Regions from separate parts of the Halomonas sp. Mc5H-6 genome, predicted to be linked through region 2. Evidence: riboswitches for the same ligand, from Rfam matches in the RefSeq annotation. Region 2 holds a riboswitch; the other holds the start of a gene.
What was found. Region 2 has a riboswitch for thiamine pyrophosphate ahead of NH395_RS12165 (sodium:solute symporter). Riboswitches for the same ligand answer to the same signal wherever they lie in the genome.

Region 1 (7,736 bases), on a different contig from region 2:
TTCGGGCGCTGGTCTCGCTGCCGCTGATTGCCCTGCTTGCTCATTTTGCCGGTGGCTTGCGCAAGTTGCGGACCCGGCGCCCGGGTGTGCATCTGCTACGCGGCTTGATCTATACCGCCACCATGGTCTGTTTCGTATGGGGGTTGACGCTATTACCGCTGGCCGAGGCCACGGCGATCGCCTTCGTGGCGCCGCTGTTTGTCACCCTGCTATCGGTGCCGTTGTTGGGAGAGCGCATCGAACCGCCGGTGCTTATTGCCTCACTGGTGGGGTTTGTCGGGGTGTTGATTATTGTTCGTCCTGATAGCGATGCCTTTCAACTGGGCGCCCTGGTGCTCGTGGGGGCGGCGCTGTTCTATGCCCTGATGATGATTACCGCACGCCGCTACGGTGGCCGTGAACACCTCTGGGCGATGCTGTTCTACATGACCTCCGTGCCCCTGGTAGTGACGGGGCTGACCTTGCCCTGGGTCTGGCAGACGCCGCTGCCCTGGCACTGGCTGGGGTTTTTGGCGTCTGGCGTACTGGGCGTGGGCGCGACGGCGTTCATTACCCTGGCGTTTCGCTTCGCGCCAGCGGCGATAGCCGCCCCGTTCGATTATACCGCCATGCTCTGGGCAGTGCTGCTCGGCTGGTGGTTCTGGGGCGAGCTGCCCGACCTCTGGGTATGGGGGGGCAGCGCCTTGATCATGGCAAGCGGCCTGGCGATCGCCTATCACGACCGGCGCACTACCTTGAAGCGCCGCCCAACGGCCTAGGCTGTCAACGCTGGAAGGCGCGAGCCGCCGCCTCGGGATCGGGCTGTCCGCAGATCGCCGAGATGACCGCTAGCCCGTCAGCGCCTGCCCGCCGTATCGCATTCACATGGCTGGCATTCAGCCCGCCGATGGCCACGCTGGGAATCGGGCATTCCTTGATCAAGGAAGCAAGGCCGCCAAAACCAATCGGTTGGGCGTGATCCTGTTTGCTGGGGGTGGCAAAGATCGGCCCGATGCCCACGTAGTCAAGCTGATCGATAGGTGCGTCATGAAGTTGTTCCACGGTGTTGATCGAAAGCCCTAATATGGCCTGTGGCCCCATCGCCACCCGGGCCTGGCGAACCGTGGTATCGCTCTGACCGACATGCAGTCCGTCGGCCTGACTGGCAAGCGCCACCTCAAGGCGGTCGTTGATGATCAGCGCCACCCCGCTGCCTGCCAGCAAGGCTTTCAGGCGCCGTGCCTGGTCAATCATCTGTGCATCGCTTGCCAGCTTGTCGCGCAGCTGCACCATGGTGACGCCACCGCGGACAGCCTCGCTGACGGTGCGCTCAAGACCATGGTGCTGGCACAGGGTTGCGTCGGTGACCAGATAAAGCGACAGATCAAAGGGCATCGCGGACCTCCCGACGGGCGAAGTGGTTAAGCGCATCAGGCGTGAGCTGATAAAGCGCGTCCAACAAGGCAACGTAAAAACTGCCCGGCCCCTGGGCGGTCTCCCCGGCACGCTCTCCGGCTGCCGCAAAACACGCCACGGCGGCACTGCTGGCGTTCAGCGGCTCGTCGGGGTTGGCGGCGACAAAGGCGGCCACCAGAGCGCTGAGCCCGCACCCCAAGGTCGTGACACGGGGCATCAAAGGATGCCCGCCGCTGATCGTGTAGCAGGCTTTTCCGTCGGTGACTCTATCCCGTTCGCCGGTCATGGCGACGATACACTGTTGCCGCTCGGCCAGTGCCATGGCGGCCTTTATGGCGTCGTCGGTGGACGCGGTTGCATCAACCCCACGGCCCTGGTGGGCCAGCCCATCGAGGGCCAGGATTTCAGAGGCGTTGCCACGGATGACGCTGGGCTTGAGGGCCAAAAGGTCGGCGCAGACTTCCTGGCGATAACGGGTCGCGCCCACGGCGACGGGGTCCAGCACCCAGGGCGTGTCGTGCGCGCGAGCGGTGCGCGCGGCAAGCAGCATGGCCTCCGCCCAGGGCGATGAAAGCGTCCCGATGTTGATCGACAGCGCATCGGCCAGCGCGGTGAATTCAGCAACTTCCTGGGTGGCATGCAGCATGGCAGGTGACGCCCCGGTAGCCAGCAGCACGTTGGCGGTGCTGTTCATCGCGACATAGTTGGTGATGCAGTGAATAAGCGGGGTGGTGTCGCGCAGCGCCGTCAAGCTGTCGCCAAAGTTGGGGATGGTCATGAAGTCCTCCCGGCAGGGAGGTGGTGACGGGGCACCACGACTCCCTACGCCGGTATTAGCCGGTTCAGGTTATAAGGGTGCTTCTCAGCCCGTTCGGTGACGAGCGCCCCTGTCGTGCCCCTACTATCCGTGGCTTGGACGAGTCTGTAAAGCCCTGGAAAGGCTCGTTTAACGAAACGAGATGCGCGTTCCGTAGGTGAGCATTTCATCGGGCGTCATGGCTTTCCCCGCCACACCGATCATTTCGTCGCCGCATTGATCGGCAAAGGTAAGCACGCCATGGGTCAAGCCCAATTCACCCAGGGTATCGCGGATCTCGCCAGTACCCAGGAAGGTGCTGACATGCCCTTGGGCATTGGATAAATCGGAAACCCCATTGGCATGGTGAAAGCGCACTTTATAGATGCCGTCCATTGATTCAACCTCCACAATTGGCGAAAAGCCATTGCGGAGCGCCTGGGAAAGCTGCTTCAAGGTAATGTGATCGCCAAGGGTCGTATCAATCGAGGCCATGACCTACTCCTGTGGGATACCCGTCCGGTGGGGATCAATTGGTGGATGTATAAAGTTTATAATGGAAGTGTAGGATGTTTGCACAGAATATCCAAGGCGCAGCCTCCTCAATGCACGGCATCCAGGGCGTGCTGGCGCAAGGTGTCCAGGCCGATGATGTCCAAGGTCTTCTGATTAGTGCCGGACAAGACGACGGGCGGCGCCAGGCCTACCTCGGCGGCTTCCAGCCAGCGTGACGCGCACAGGCACCAACGGTCGCCGGGCTGCAGGCCAGGAAAGCCAAATTCAGGCCGTGGCGTTACCAGGTCGTTGCCCTGTGCCAGCGAAAAGGCCAGAAACTCTTCCGTCAGCATGGCGCACACAGAGTGAACGCCCACATCATCCGCCCCCACGCGACAGAATCCATCGCGGTAAAAGCCGGTTTTGGGGTCATGGCAGCACGGGGTGAGCGGTTCACCCAGCACATTGAGATCGCGGGCCATAAGGCCTCCTTAGCGCAAGGGCTGGTATTTTGTCAGACTGCCCTCATGATGAAACCATAGACACCAATCATCCTGGTGAACCATGAGAGCGAGTCACGATGGTGGTGAAAGCCCGTTTTTAAAGACTGTCGTTAAAGGCTGCGGGTACAGACGGTTCCTAAAGACTGGCAGCCAGGATTCTACAGCCTTGTACAAAGTAACCGATACGTCAAAGGAGATAGTGCATGTCGTTTCAAGGTGAGCAGCATCCAGGGGTTGCCCCGGCACCCAAGCAGACCCAGGGGTTCCGTTTGAACCACACCATGCTGCGGGTCAAGGATCCCGAGCGGGCGCTGGCGTTTTATTCACAGGTGTTTGGTATGCAGGTGATGCGTCGGCTTGATTTTGAAGAAATGCAATTTTCCCTATACTTCCTGGCTAACCTGGAAGACGCTGACCAAGTGCCCGAAGAGACGCAGGCAAGAACCGCCTGGACGTTCAGTCAAAAGGGGCTGTTGGAGCTGACCCACAACTGGGGCACGGAGAATCAGGAAGGCTTTGCCTACCATGATGGCAACGCCGAGCCCCAGGGGTTTGGCCATATCTGCTTTAGCGTGCCCGATCTGGCGGCGGCCCAGGCGTGGTTCGACGAGCACGACGTCACCTTCGTCAAGCGTGCCGATCAGGGCAAGATGCAAGACGTGATTTTTGTCAAAGACCCGGATGGCTACTGGATTGAAGTGATCCAGGCGGATCTGATGGCCAACAAGGGCGATTAGCATGGCGCATTTGCTGTTCCGCCTGCGCCATGTGACCGACGAAGAGGCCATGGAGGTCCGTCAGTTGCTCGATGCCCACGGCCTGGATACCTACGAGACGCAGGCTGGTTTCTTCCGGCTGGGTGTGGATGCCATCTGGCTGCGCGACTTGAGCCAGCTAGAGGATGCCAATGCGCTGCTGGCGGAGTATCAGGCCGAGCGCCAGGCGCGGGCCAGGCAAGAGCACCACGAGGCGCTCGCACGGGGCGATGCGCCCACCTTATGGCAGCGTTTTAGTGCCCACCCCGTGCAAATCACGCTGGTGGGCGTCGCCATTGTATTGCTGGTGGCGTTGACGCTGTTGCCCTTTCTGGCGCTAGGCTGAAGCTTCCTGGACAGGCGGTAGGTGACCGCGTTTGAGATACATCTGCACACCGTTCTTTCCGGCTGTGAGGGTCAGGGCCATGCCGCTGGGGTAGCGGCACCAGCTACCCGCGGTGTATTCCCGGTCGCCATCGCTCAAGGCGCCCTCCAGCACGAAAAGCTCAAGCCCGCCGGTCAGCACCGGATACTCAATGGCCTGACCAGCCTCCCAGTGTTCCAGGCTGACCCTCTCCTGTTTGAAGGTATGCAGCATCTTGTAGCCGATGCCGGGGCGACGGTCCGGCTGCCAGGGCAGGCGGTGGGCAGGGACGGCAAGCTGCAGCTCATCGTTTTGGTCGAACTGGTGCAGCTTGACCAGTATCAAGGCCCCTTCATCGCCTATTTTCGGCGTATGGCCGGTGCCGATGGGGTTCCTCAAGTAGCTGCCGGCGGCATAACGGCCATACTCGTCGGCGAACACACCTTCCAGCACTAAAATTTCTTCACCGCCCCCGTGGGTATGCGGGTCGAACTGGGTGTTGGGGGCGTAGCGTACGAGGCTGGTGGCGCGGGCGACTTCGTCGCCAATGCGGTCGAGCATCATCCGTTCGACGCCAGCGCTGGGCGATGCCACCCAGCGGTAATCTTCCGGTGTCACACAGGCAAAGCGGGTAAAGTCGGCGTTTAAACGCATGGGGCTGACTCTTGCAGGCAAAGGAAGTGGTGCTAGTCTCCTTATCGACAGCGAAAAATGCAACTTTCGCTGATGCCAATCCTGCACTCAGCGCCCGTCGGTCAGCGCGGTCAGGAGTCGATGAGCCGCCTCAATGCGTGCCTGATTGGGGTAATTGCGGTTGGCCAGCATCACGATACCGATCTGCTCGCTGGGCACAAAGGCCACATAGCCACCAAAGCCATTGGTAGAGCCCGTCTTGTTGTAGAGCGCCTGCTGCCTGGGGGCCTGCGGTGGGCTCAAGCGGCTGACAGGGTTGGCGTTGAGGATCATCTCAAGCGAGTTGCCCTGGACAAGCGCATCAAGGGTGACCGGATAGGCGTAGCTTTCCCAGCCAAGCCCCTGGGTCATGTTGCCGACGTCAAAGTAACCCGCGCGCGTAGTCGCCATGGCCTGGCCGAGCGATCCATCAAGCCCGGTAGCGTCCATATTCGCTTCCACAAACGTCAGCACGTCTGCCGCGGTTGATTTCAAGCCGTAGGCTTGGGCGTCCAGCACGCCCGGGTTCACCCTGATCGGTTCGTCATCTTGAGAGTAACCGTAGGCGTAATGCGGCTGTTGCGCTTCGGGCACCTGGTAGTAGCTGTTCTCAAGGCCCAGCGGTGCCAAGAGGTCTTCCTGCATCAGCGTCTCGAATCGCTTGCCAAGGCTTTGCGCGGCGAGATAACCGAACAGGCCCATGCTCGGGTTGGAGTAGAGTCGATGGCTGCCGGGCGGTGACTCAGGCTGCCACTGGCGATAATAGTCCACCATCGCCGCTTCATCTTGCACGGCTTCCGGGAATTGCAGAGGAAGCTCGCCTGCCGTGTAGGTGCCCAGTTCCAGCAGGGTGATCTCATCGAAGGCGCTGCCTTCAAGGGCCGGCAGGTGCTGACTGGCTGAATCCGACAGCGACAGGTCGCCGCGGGAGGCCGCGTAAGCCGCCAGCGTAGCGGTGAAAACCTTGCTGATGGAGCCAAGTTCGAACAGCGTCTCCTGGGTGACCGGGGTTTTTGCTTCCAGATCGGCAACGCCATAATTAAAGTAATACGGCTGACCGTTGATGCTAAGCGCAACGGACATCCCTGGAATACGCTGCTCGGCCATGAGCGGAGCGATCGTATCGTTTACCAGCGCCTCGATGTGTGCCTCGTCAGCGTCTTCAAGCGCCCAGGCAGTGCTGGCGAAAAGCAGAGCACCTGTCATGATAAAGCCGGTTTTTGCTGCTAACATCCTGCGCATACATGGATCCTGTTGCGGTCGTGAAAGAAGGTGAGTGTCAGTTGGCCAGGTGTAGTCGCCAGCCGATACGTGCCTGACAGTCGCTAATATAGGGTGGGCAGGTGAGGGCCACAAACAGCGATATTTTGCCCAAGCCATTAGAAAAATTAGGGAGGCCGGATGGCGCGTTCCTATCTGCCGCTAAACGCGTTACGCGCCTTTGAGGCGTCGGCGAGGCATTTGAGCTTTACCCGGGCAGCGGATGAGCTATGCGTCACTCAGGCGGCCGTTAGCCACCAGGTCAAACTGCTCGAAAGCCAGTTGAAGGTACCGCTATTTAAACGCCTGCCCCGCGGGCTGATGTTGACGCAAGAGGGCGAGCGCTTGTTGCCGGTGCTGAATGGCGCCTTTGACCAGATGGCGCATACCCTGGACCGGATAGGCGAGCGCGGTTATCGGGAAGTGCTGCATGTGGGCGTGGTGGGGACCTTTGCCGTCGGCTGGCTATTGCCACGTCTGGATGACTTTCGGCAACAGTACCCGTTTATCGACCTGCGCCTTTCCACCCATAACAATCGCGCCGAGCTGGCCGCCGAGGGCCTCGACTTTGCGATCCGTTTTGGTAGCGGGGCATGGCACGGTACCGCCGCACAGCCCTTGCTACCGGCGTCGCTGTCGGTAATGTGCACGCCAGAGATCGCTGCCCGGCTCAACACCCCAGCGGATGTGCTGGGCGAGACCTGGCTACGCTCCTATCGCGCTGATGAGTGGACCGAGTGGCTACTGGCGGCGGGGTTGCCCAGCAGCTATCCAATGTCGAAAAGCATCGTTTTCGACTCATCCATCGCCATGGTGGAGGCCGCCTTGCAAGGCGCTGGAGTGGCGCTGGCGCCACCCCTGATGTTCCCCCGTCAACTGAGCAGCGGCGCGCTGGTACAGCCTTTCAGCACCGCTGTCAGTTTGGGAGGCTACTGGCTGACGCGCCTGCAGACACGCCCCGAAACCCACGCCATGGCGTGTTTCCGAGCGTGGCTGCTCAAGGCGACAACCGCCTGAGCCGCGCGGACTGATTTGCTCCGATCAGTGGTCATGCTCGCCGTGGTCGTGACCGTGATCATCATGACCATGGTCTTCGTGTCCCGGCTCGGCTAACGCATCGTGCAACGTTCTGGCATTGTGACGCATCATGCCTAAGTAAGTACTTGCTTCGCCCTCGCTGCTCAGGGCATCCGCATATAGCGTGCCAGCTACGCTCAATCCGGTTTCTTCCGCCAACTGATCAAGCACCGACTGATTGGTCATGTTCTCGTGGAACAGCGCCTCGACGTTTTCTTCTTCAATGACGTCGATCAGCTCGGCCATGCTGGCGCCGCTGGGGTCGGCTTCCGTCGACAGGCCCACCGGGGATAGAAAACGCACGCCGTAGGCATCGGCAAAATAGCCAAACGAATCGTGGCCGGTAATCACGCTGGTAGAGCCAGGGATTTCTTCGATCAGCGCGCGGATTTCTTCATCCGCCGCTTGGATCTCGGCCA
Region 2 (7,736 bases):
CGATCACGATCTTGCCTAGATAGTTACTGCCACGATTGACGAAATAGCGCTCGGCGTCGTGGAGTTCGGACAGCTTGAAGGCGGCATGCAAGACGGGCTTCAACTCGCCGCTACGAATCCACGCCATGAGCTGTTCGGCCTCTTCCCGCGTGCCGTGGGAAACCCCAAAGATCTGCACCTGGTAGAGGTAGATACGCGTCCACATGATCTCGCTGAGGTTGCCACCGCTGGCCCCCGCGATGGAAAGCCTCGGGTAGCGTTTGCGGTGCTGCATATCGACAATCATGGTGTCGATAAACAGGTTGGTCATCTCCCCGCCGACCAGGTCCATCACCGCGTCGATGGGCTGACCGCCGGTGGTGGCCAGTACGCGATCGACAAAGGTCGGCAAGTCGCCACGGTCAATCACGGCCTCGGCCCCCAACGCGATCAACGCATCGGCTTTATCGGGCTGGCTGACGGCGTAGGGAATCGCGCCGACCACCCGGCAAAGCTGAATCAGGGCCGTGCCTACCCCGCCGCTGGCACCGGTGACCAGCACGCGCTCTCCGGCGCCGATCCCGGCGGATGTCATCATGTGGTAGGCCGTCTGGTAGGAGCACATCCCCATGGCGGCAAGCTCGGCATCGTGCAGTTCCGGGTTGGGCACGTGGTGGAACTGATCGGACGGTACGGCGATGTACTCGGCATAGCCGCCATCCGCTCCGTGGCCATAGTAGTCCGGGGTCAGGTTGATATCGCGGCGATCATCGGCATAAAGATTGAAATCCAGAAGCCCCCGCTCACCGATCCGCGAGGTATCAACGCCCTCGCCTACCGCCACGACACGGCCCGCCACATCGGCGCCCTGAATGCGTGGGAACGTCAGCGTGGGCTCGCCGCCCATGGCAAAGGAGGTCACGTCGCCCTTGTCCTTGGTGGGGTACAGACCCTCGCGGGCTTTACGGTCGGTATTGTTCTTCGCCGTCGCCGTCACCTGCACCAGCACCTCGCCCGCTTGGGGTTCGGGGGTGGCCATATCCTGACGGTACTCGAGCTTCTCAATACCGCCATGCCCGGTGAGCAGCATGGCCGCCATGGTCGGCGGCGTTGAACGAGCAGTCACGTCTGCCATTGACTGGGCTCCTCTTGACTTGACTAAGAGATAAAGCTGTTGCGCCTGATGATGACCATAACAAACTTTCGCGCCGTCTCCATCAGGCCACCGAGGGCGTCAAAACCAGTGTTTGCGTTTGAATAGCCAGATCAGCATCCCACCGATTCCCAGCATCACTCCCCAGACAAAGAAATAACCGTAGCGATAGCCAAGCTCGGGAATGTACTCGAAATTCATGCCGTAGACACCGGCAATGAAGGTAAGCGGCACAAAGATAGCGGTAATCACCGTCAGCACGCGCATGGTGATGTTCAGTTGATGCGATGAAATCGAAATGTAGCCATCGACCAGATCGCCGCAGATATCGTAATACATTTGCGTGAGGGTATAGAGCCGCTCAAAGCGCTCTTCCACATCGGTAATCGCGTGGAGGGTGTCGTTTTTATCCCGCGGCAGGTGGGCATAGTCGTAGGCGGTCAGCTCCTGGGTAATGCCCTTGTGGTAGCTGAAGATTCGACGCATTTTCACCAGCCGCGAGCGGTAGGCGGTGATACGCCGCATCAAGACATCATTGCCGTTATCCAGCAGTTCATCTTCCAGATCGCTGAGGGCGACTTCGAATTCCAGCAGGCTGTCGATGTAATACCCGGCCGACAGGTACATCACCCGCAATGCCACGTGCTCTGGGGAGTGCGCCAGCAGTGCACTGCCCTGCTCGTTGAACAGACGCTTGATGCTTAACGCCTCACCCGGGTGCAGGGTGACCAGGAAGCGCTCGCCGACAAAAAAGCTTACCTGCTGGGGCACGAAGTTCAACTGGGCATCGAACGAGGAAATACCGCGGTAAATGATCAGCGTATGGTGCTCAAACTCTTCGATTTTGGGTGGATGACGCTCTTTTTGAGCATCCTGAATCGCCATCGGATGGCATTCGAAGTCTTCCAGAAAACGCTGCTCGACGGCCTGGCTTTCGCCCTGCATATCCAGCCAGATATGACTGCCCGGCGTTTGTCGCCACAGATCGATGAGCTGTTCGTCGCCTTCGTGTACGTCCCCCTCGGGAGTGGTTAGCAGTGTCCGAATCATGATCGTCCTTGAAGGTTAACGGATGACGTTTTGGTAGGCATGTTCACTCTGGCGCGTCTGCCATATAGACCTGTGCTTTACCGGCGTGTTTGGCGTTGTACATGGCAACATCGGCGCGCTTGAGCAATTCAAGCGCCGTTTCGCTTACGTCTGGCTTATACAGCGCCACGCCAATGCTGGCACTGACATGCACCTTCGCCTCCTGCAACTGTACCGGCTGTTCGAGGGTATCAACCAACTGCCGGGCAAGCCGCTCGGCGGCATCGAGGGCGATGTTTTCCAGCAGCACGACAAACTCATCTCCGGCCCAGCGGGCGACATAGTCGGTTTCGCGTACGGCGGCGCCTAGACGTTTGGCGATTTCACGCAGCAACTCGTCACCGGCCGCATGGCCATGCATGTCGTTGACCGCCTTGAAGCCATCGAGATCCATGAACAGCACGGCGAGCGCGGTCTGCTGGCGCCGGGTGCGCGCCATCGCCTCTGGCAACCGTTCATCCAGGGCCCGCCTGTTGGGCAGTTGGGTAAGGGCGTCTTCACGGGCTTCCAGGTCGCGCAGACGCTCAAGCTGTATGCGCTCGGTAACATCGTGGAGAAAAAGGCTACGCTGATTGCGTCCCTCAATATCGAGCGACTTGATGCGTATTTCCACCGGCAACGAGCTGCCATCACGACGCGCGGCGTAGTAGTTGAAGGGCGTCTGCTGATCGCCTTCCGGCACGCCATCAGGGAAAATCAGCTGCTGAATGGGACGCGCCAGCGCTTCCCTGCGCGTCCAGCCAAACATCGTTGTCGCGGCGCGATTCCAGTCAAGCACTATGTCATTATCGTCAATGCTGATGTAGGCGTCATAGGCCGACTCGATCACCAGGTTCAGTTCCCGAGTGCGCCGCTCAATCTGGTTTTCGAGATCCAGATGCAGCGCTTCGAGGGATGACTGGGACGCTTCCCGACGCTGTTTTTCAAACAGAAAGTGCTCGCGCAGGTGAATTTCATCGGTAACAATCGCCCCAAGGTCCTTAAGCGCATTAAGCTCGGCGTCGCTAAGCTGACGTGGCCTTGTATCCACAGCACACAGCGACCCCAACGCCAACCCCTTTGACGTGCGCAGCGGAATACCCGCGTAAAAACGCACCCCGTCAGGCTGGGTCACCAGCGGATTATCCGCAAAGCGCGGGTCCTCGAGTGTATCCTCGACCACCAGCGGCGTGGTTTCCGCAATGGTATGGGCGCAGAAGGCCACGTCACGGGACGTTTCACTCAGCTCCGTCCCCACCCGTGACTTTATCCACTGGCGTTTTGCATCAATCAGCGTGACGGTCGAGGTGGGCACATTCAGTAACTGGGTGACCAGGCGGGTCACCCGATCGAATGCGGGTTCTTCCGGCGTATCCAGCAGCGCCAATTCGTAAAGCGCCGCCAGCCGAGCTTCTTCGTCGGGAAGAATAGGGTAGTTCATTGACTGTGGCCCATGATGGTAGACGATAACTTACCATCATAACGTGATCAGCCATGCTTTGCCCAAGACGCCCGGTGACCGACCACTTTCGCCCAGCCGATACTCACCAGTGAAGAAGCCAATAGCGCACCAAGGAAAGGCCCCAGGGTGGGAATACCCGCAGGGAAGGTCGCCGCCATGAGCCCCGCTGCAAGACTGCCGCTGGCGATCCAGCCGGGTAACACCGCGCCTAATAGCCCTGCAATGCCGCCGCCGATCGCCGCCGCGGTGGACATCCGTCTCCATAACCCCAGCAATACCGGTACCACGATCGCGGCACACAGCAAGTCCGCGATCAGGAATAGTCGCAGTACGGAAAGACCCTGCAGGCCGATGATTACCACCGGCACCATCAGCGCGACCGTCCACCAGCGGGCCGTGGTCAGCGACCTGCCCCGCTGCTCATGCTGGGAGACGATCAGCGAGGCAATCGCGTTCTGCAGCGTATCGACACTGGATGCCACCAGTGTCACCGCCAGCACCAGGGCCAGCAGGGCGAGCCACGACGGTGCGCTGCCCAGGAGAGCAAAAAACGGGATAGGCGGTTCACCCAGCGCCACGCCACTCATCGCAGCAAGCATCCCCAGGCCGCCGATCACCATCACTACAGCGACGGTCAACCCACCCCCCAGCCAGGCACCTAGGCCCAGGCTGCGTGAATCCTGCGCGGCCCACACCCGCTGCCAGTAACCCTGATGGAAAAGGTTCGCCGCCGTGACGGCAATGACCAGTGTCACCGCCACACTCAGTGCGTCGCCCAGCGGGGCGCTCGGCATCGACGATGCCTCTGGCAGGGTGGGTAAATAGGTGAAGGCAACACTGCTGACGATCAGCAGCAGAGCGATCAACAGCCAGGCCTGCCAGCGGTCGGTGGCAAGGCTCGCCCTCAGCCCGCCGAGCACGGTATAGGCAAGCGTGCTCAAGGCGACGCCAAGAACAACCAGAGCAGGCGGCACATCGGAGAGTAATGCGGTAATCGCCCCAATGGCCGTCAGCTCTGCGGCCAAAAAGCAAGCCATGTAGGCCACCGACACCAGTGACACCCAGCGGCGCACGCTGGTGCCGTAGCACGCCTGGGCAAACTCGGCGATGCTTCTACCTTCGGGCAACGCGCGGCGAATGGCCGGTCCGTAAAGACCGAGTACGATAAACGGCAGCGCGGAACCGATGGCATAACCAGAAAGGGCCACTGGGCCAACGAAGGCGCCGATTTCCGGCGGCGCAAACAGGATCCATGCGCCCATCCCGGAGGCAAGAAACGATAACCCGAGGGTCGCCCCGGACTGGGAATTGCGAGCTGTAATGTAATCATCGACCGTGCCACCGGCCCAGCGAGCCCGCAGGCCAAGTATGATAAAAATACCGAGTGCCGCGGCCAGCGCAGCGGATGTCAGGTAGGGCATGTCGCGCTTCCTCCGCCGGTATCATCCGGATCAGGTTCCAGGGTTAGCGCAAGCGCACTCTCAGCCTCTTGGAGGCTCCCCTGGCGACAGTGTGTGAAAGAACTTTATGAACAGGTATTATTCTCAACGAGAATCGCACCAGCGTAAAGTGGCGAGTATATGCCATTACGCGCAAGCCCCTGCGCCCCAGGGCTTTTAATCCGCGTCACCGCTGGCCATACTCAGTAGGTAATCTAATAACGTTATAGAAACCGTGCGCCTGGAGCGACACGGTTCGCTCAAAGGGAAATCTCTAATGCGCTATACAGAAGCCAAGGAACATACGCCGGGCAGGCTACATGCATTGTTTGCTGACCCTTACAATGCGTTTGAAAACGATACCGACGAGCGGCAACTGCATCTGCATATTGCGCTGTATTTGCTGCTGGCACGCCCCATGGAGCGCGGCTTGATGACGCTGCGTGTCATACACGGCTGGGAAAATGGTAGCTTTGAGCCAGCTGATTTGCAGCATGTCGACTACGCCATTAAGACCGTGGCCGACTTCAAACGCGCCGTAAAGGACTTCACCCAGGCTTCAAAAGACAACGTTGCCTTCCCCGCCGATGAAGACGCCCTGCTGGAAGCCCCACTTGACGATGCGATCGCCAATGCCGAGGCAGACGGGCAAACGCTGGATGAAGAAACGCGCACGATCCCGGCCCGTTGGCCTGCTTTTGAAGGCGGTTTGGCCCTCTATACGCTGTTCAAGATGTACCACCGCCTGGTATACGGCGAGGACGAAGCATACCGCTGTACGCAGTGCTATACCGCTGATGGACTACGTGAGATGCACGAATTTCATCTTGAAGAAGGTGAGTTTGCGCTGCTGGTGCCGACCGGCAAGCATTTTGCCTCAGAGCCCTCGATGCTGGTGCTGCACGAAAGTCAGCTTGATCCGATTGAACGGCTGCTGGAAGAAAGCTTACCGCTGTTTCAGGATTTTTAGTCCTCGCATTGACGCTCCCTCGGCCCCTTCAGGCCGAGGAAGCTACCACCCGGCGAGTGACATCAGCCAAGCGAAATGGTGCTGTTGATCCCGCTGGAGACGTTTTCGGGCTCAAACCAGCGGGCGGTCACCGTCTTGGTCTGTGTCCAGAAGGCAATCGCCTGCTTACCGTTAGGCCCCAGGTCGCCGAGCTTTGAGCCTCGCGAGCCGGTAAAGCTGAAATAGGCAACCGGCACAGGGATCGGTACGTTGATACCGATCTGGCCCACGTCAATATCGTTTTCAAAGCGCCGTGCCACCCAGCCCGAGTTGGTAAAGATAGAGGTGCCGTTGCCGTTGGGGTTGGCATTGATGAATGCGACCGCGTCGTCCAGCGTCTCCACGTTGACCACGCAGAGTACCGGGCCAAAGATCTCTTCACGGTAGATGGTCATGTCGGCCGTCACGTCGGAAAACAGTGTCGGCCCCACAAAATTACCGTCCGGAAAGCCATCAACCGAGCAACCGCGGCCGTCGACCATTAGTTTGGCGCCCTCTTTCTCGCCTGCGCCAATCAAGCGTTCGACACGTTCCTTGGCCTGGGGGGATACCAGCGGGCCCAGGTCAGCATCGCGCTGAGTGCCAGGCCCGACCTTCATGCCACGAGCGCCTTTCACAATATCGTCTAACCATTCACGGGCTTCGCCCACCAGCACCACCACCGAGTTGGCCATGCAGCGCTGCCCGGCCGCCCCAAATGCCGAGCCCAGCAGGCTGTCGATGGCCTGGCTGCGATTGGCGTCGGGCATGACCACGCAATGGTTCTTGGCGCCCATCATCGCCTGCATGCGTTTACCCGCCGCGGCGGCGCGGTTATACAGCAGCGAGCCTACGTGGGATGAGCCAATGAACGACAGCGCCTTGATCGACGGGTGATCGGCAATCTGGTTCGCCACTTCGGGGCCGCCGTGAACCACATTCAATACGCCCGCCGGAATGCCTGCCTCATGGGCAAGCTCCACCAGTCGCATGGTCGAGCTGGGATCCTGCTCCGAGGGCTTCAGGACAAACGTATTGCCGGTGGCAATGGCCAGCGGGAACATGAAGCAAGGCAGCATGATCGGGAAATTGAAGGCGGTAATGCCCGCCCCGACGCCCAGCGGATGGTGCATGGTGTAGACATCGACCTCGTTGGCGGCATTATTGGCCAGCTCGCCAAGCTGTAGCGAGGTAATGGAGCAGGCATGCTCGACCACCTCCAGCCCGCGCCCAACCTCGCCTTCAGCATCCGGCAGGGTTTTACCGTGCTCTTCTGTAATCAGCGCCGCCAGTTCAGGTGTGTGCTCGCGAATCAGCGCCTGAAGCTTGAGCATGATGCGCATGCGTTTACCCAGGGGAACCTTGCGCCACTCCTTGAAAGCCGTTGCGGCACTGGCAATGGCGCGCTCGACTTCGTCGGCGGTGCAGAAAGGCACCCTGGCAACGACTTCCTGGGTGGCTGGATTCACCACATCACGCCACTCCTGGCTCTGGGACGTGACCGGCTGGCCATCGATAAACATGGGGATATTGCGAATGGGCATGGCGTTGCTCCTGTTGTCGTTGTATTAGAAAGTTTACGTAAACGTAAACGAGCTAACGCAAGAGTAAACAGAATCTATCGGGCGGCGTCAATTAGCCCTTCCA

Region 1: linked by a shared signal. The riboswitch ahead of thiM (hydroxyethylthiazole kinase) and the one ahead of NH395_RS12165 (sodium:solute symporter) in region 2 are both predicted to bind thiamine pyrophosphate.

What each region holds. Positions count from the first base shown of each region.
Region 1 covers NZ_JAMXSI010000010.1:35,207-42,942, forward strand. The annotation lists gene NH395_RS13830 (DMT family transporter) at 1-758, shown strand, start outside; gene thiE (thiamine phosphate synthase) at 763-1,374, opposite strand; gene thiM (hydroxyethylthiazole kinase) at 1,364-2,173, opposite strand; TPP riboswitch at 2,198-2,294, opposite strand; gene NH395_RS13845 (hypothetical protein) at 2,342-2,686, opposite strand; gene NH395_RS13850 (DUF2237 domain-containing protein) at 2,794-3,168, opposite strand; gene gloA (lactoylglutathione lyase) at 3,393-3,926, shown strand; gene NH395_RS13860 (DUF6164 family protein) at 3,928-4,290, shown strand; gene NH395_RS13865 (cupin domain-containing protein) at 4,282-4,962, opposite strand; gene ampC (class C beta-lactamase) at 5,050-6,222, opposite strand; gene NH395_RS13875 (LysR family transcriptional regulator) at 6,382-7,257, shown strand; gene NH395_RS13880 (zinc ABC transporter substrate-binding protein) at 7,282-7,736, opposite strand, start outside.
Region 2 covers NZ_JAMXSI010000008.1:3,679-11,414, forward strand. The annotation lists gene NH395_RS12150 (zinc-binding dehydrogenase) at 1-1,114, opposite strand, end outside; gene NH395_RS12155 (magnesium transporter CorA family protein) at 1,214-2,182, opposite strand; gene NH395_RS12160 (diguanylate cyclase) at 2,226-3,641, opposite strand; gene NH395_RS12165 (sodium:solute symporter) at 3,689-5,083, opposite strand; TPP riboswitch at 5,073-5,175, opposite strand; gene NH395_RS12170 (hypothetical protein) at 5,379-6,071, shown strand; gene NH395_RS12175 (CoA-acylating methylmalonate-semialdehyde dehydrogenase) at 6,134-7,633, opposite strand.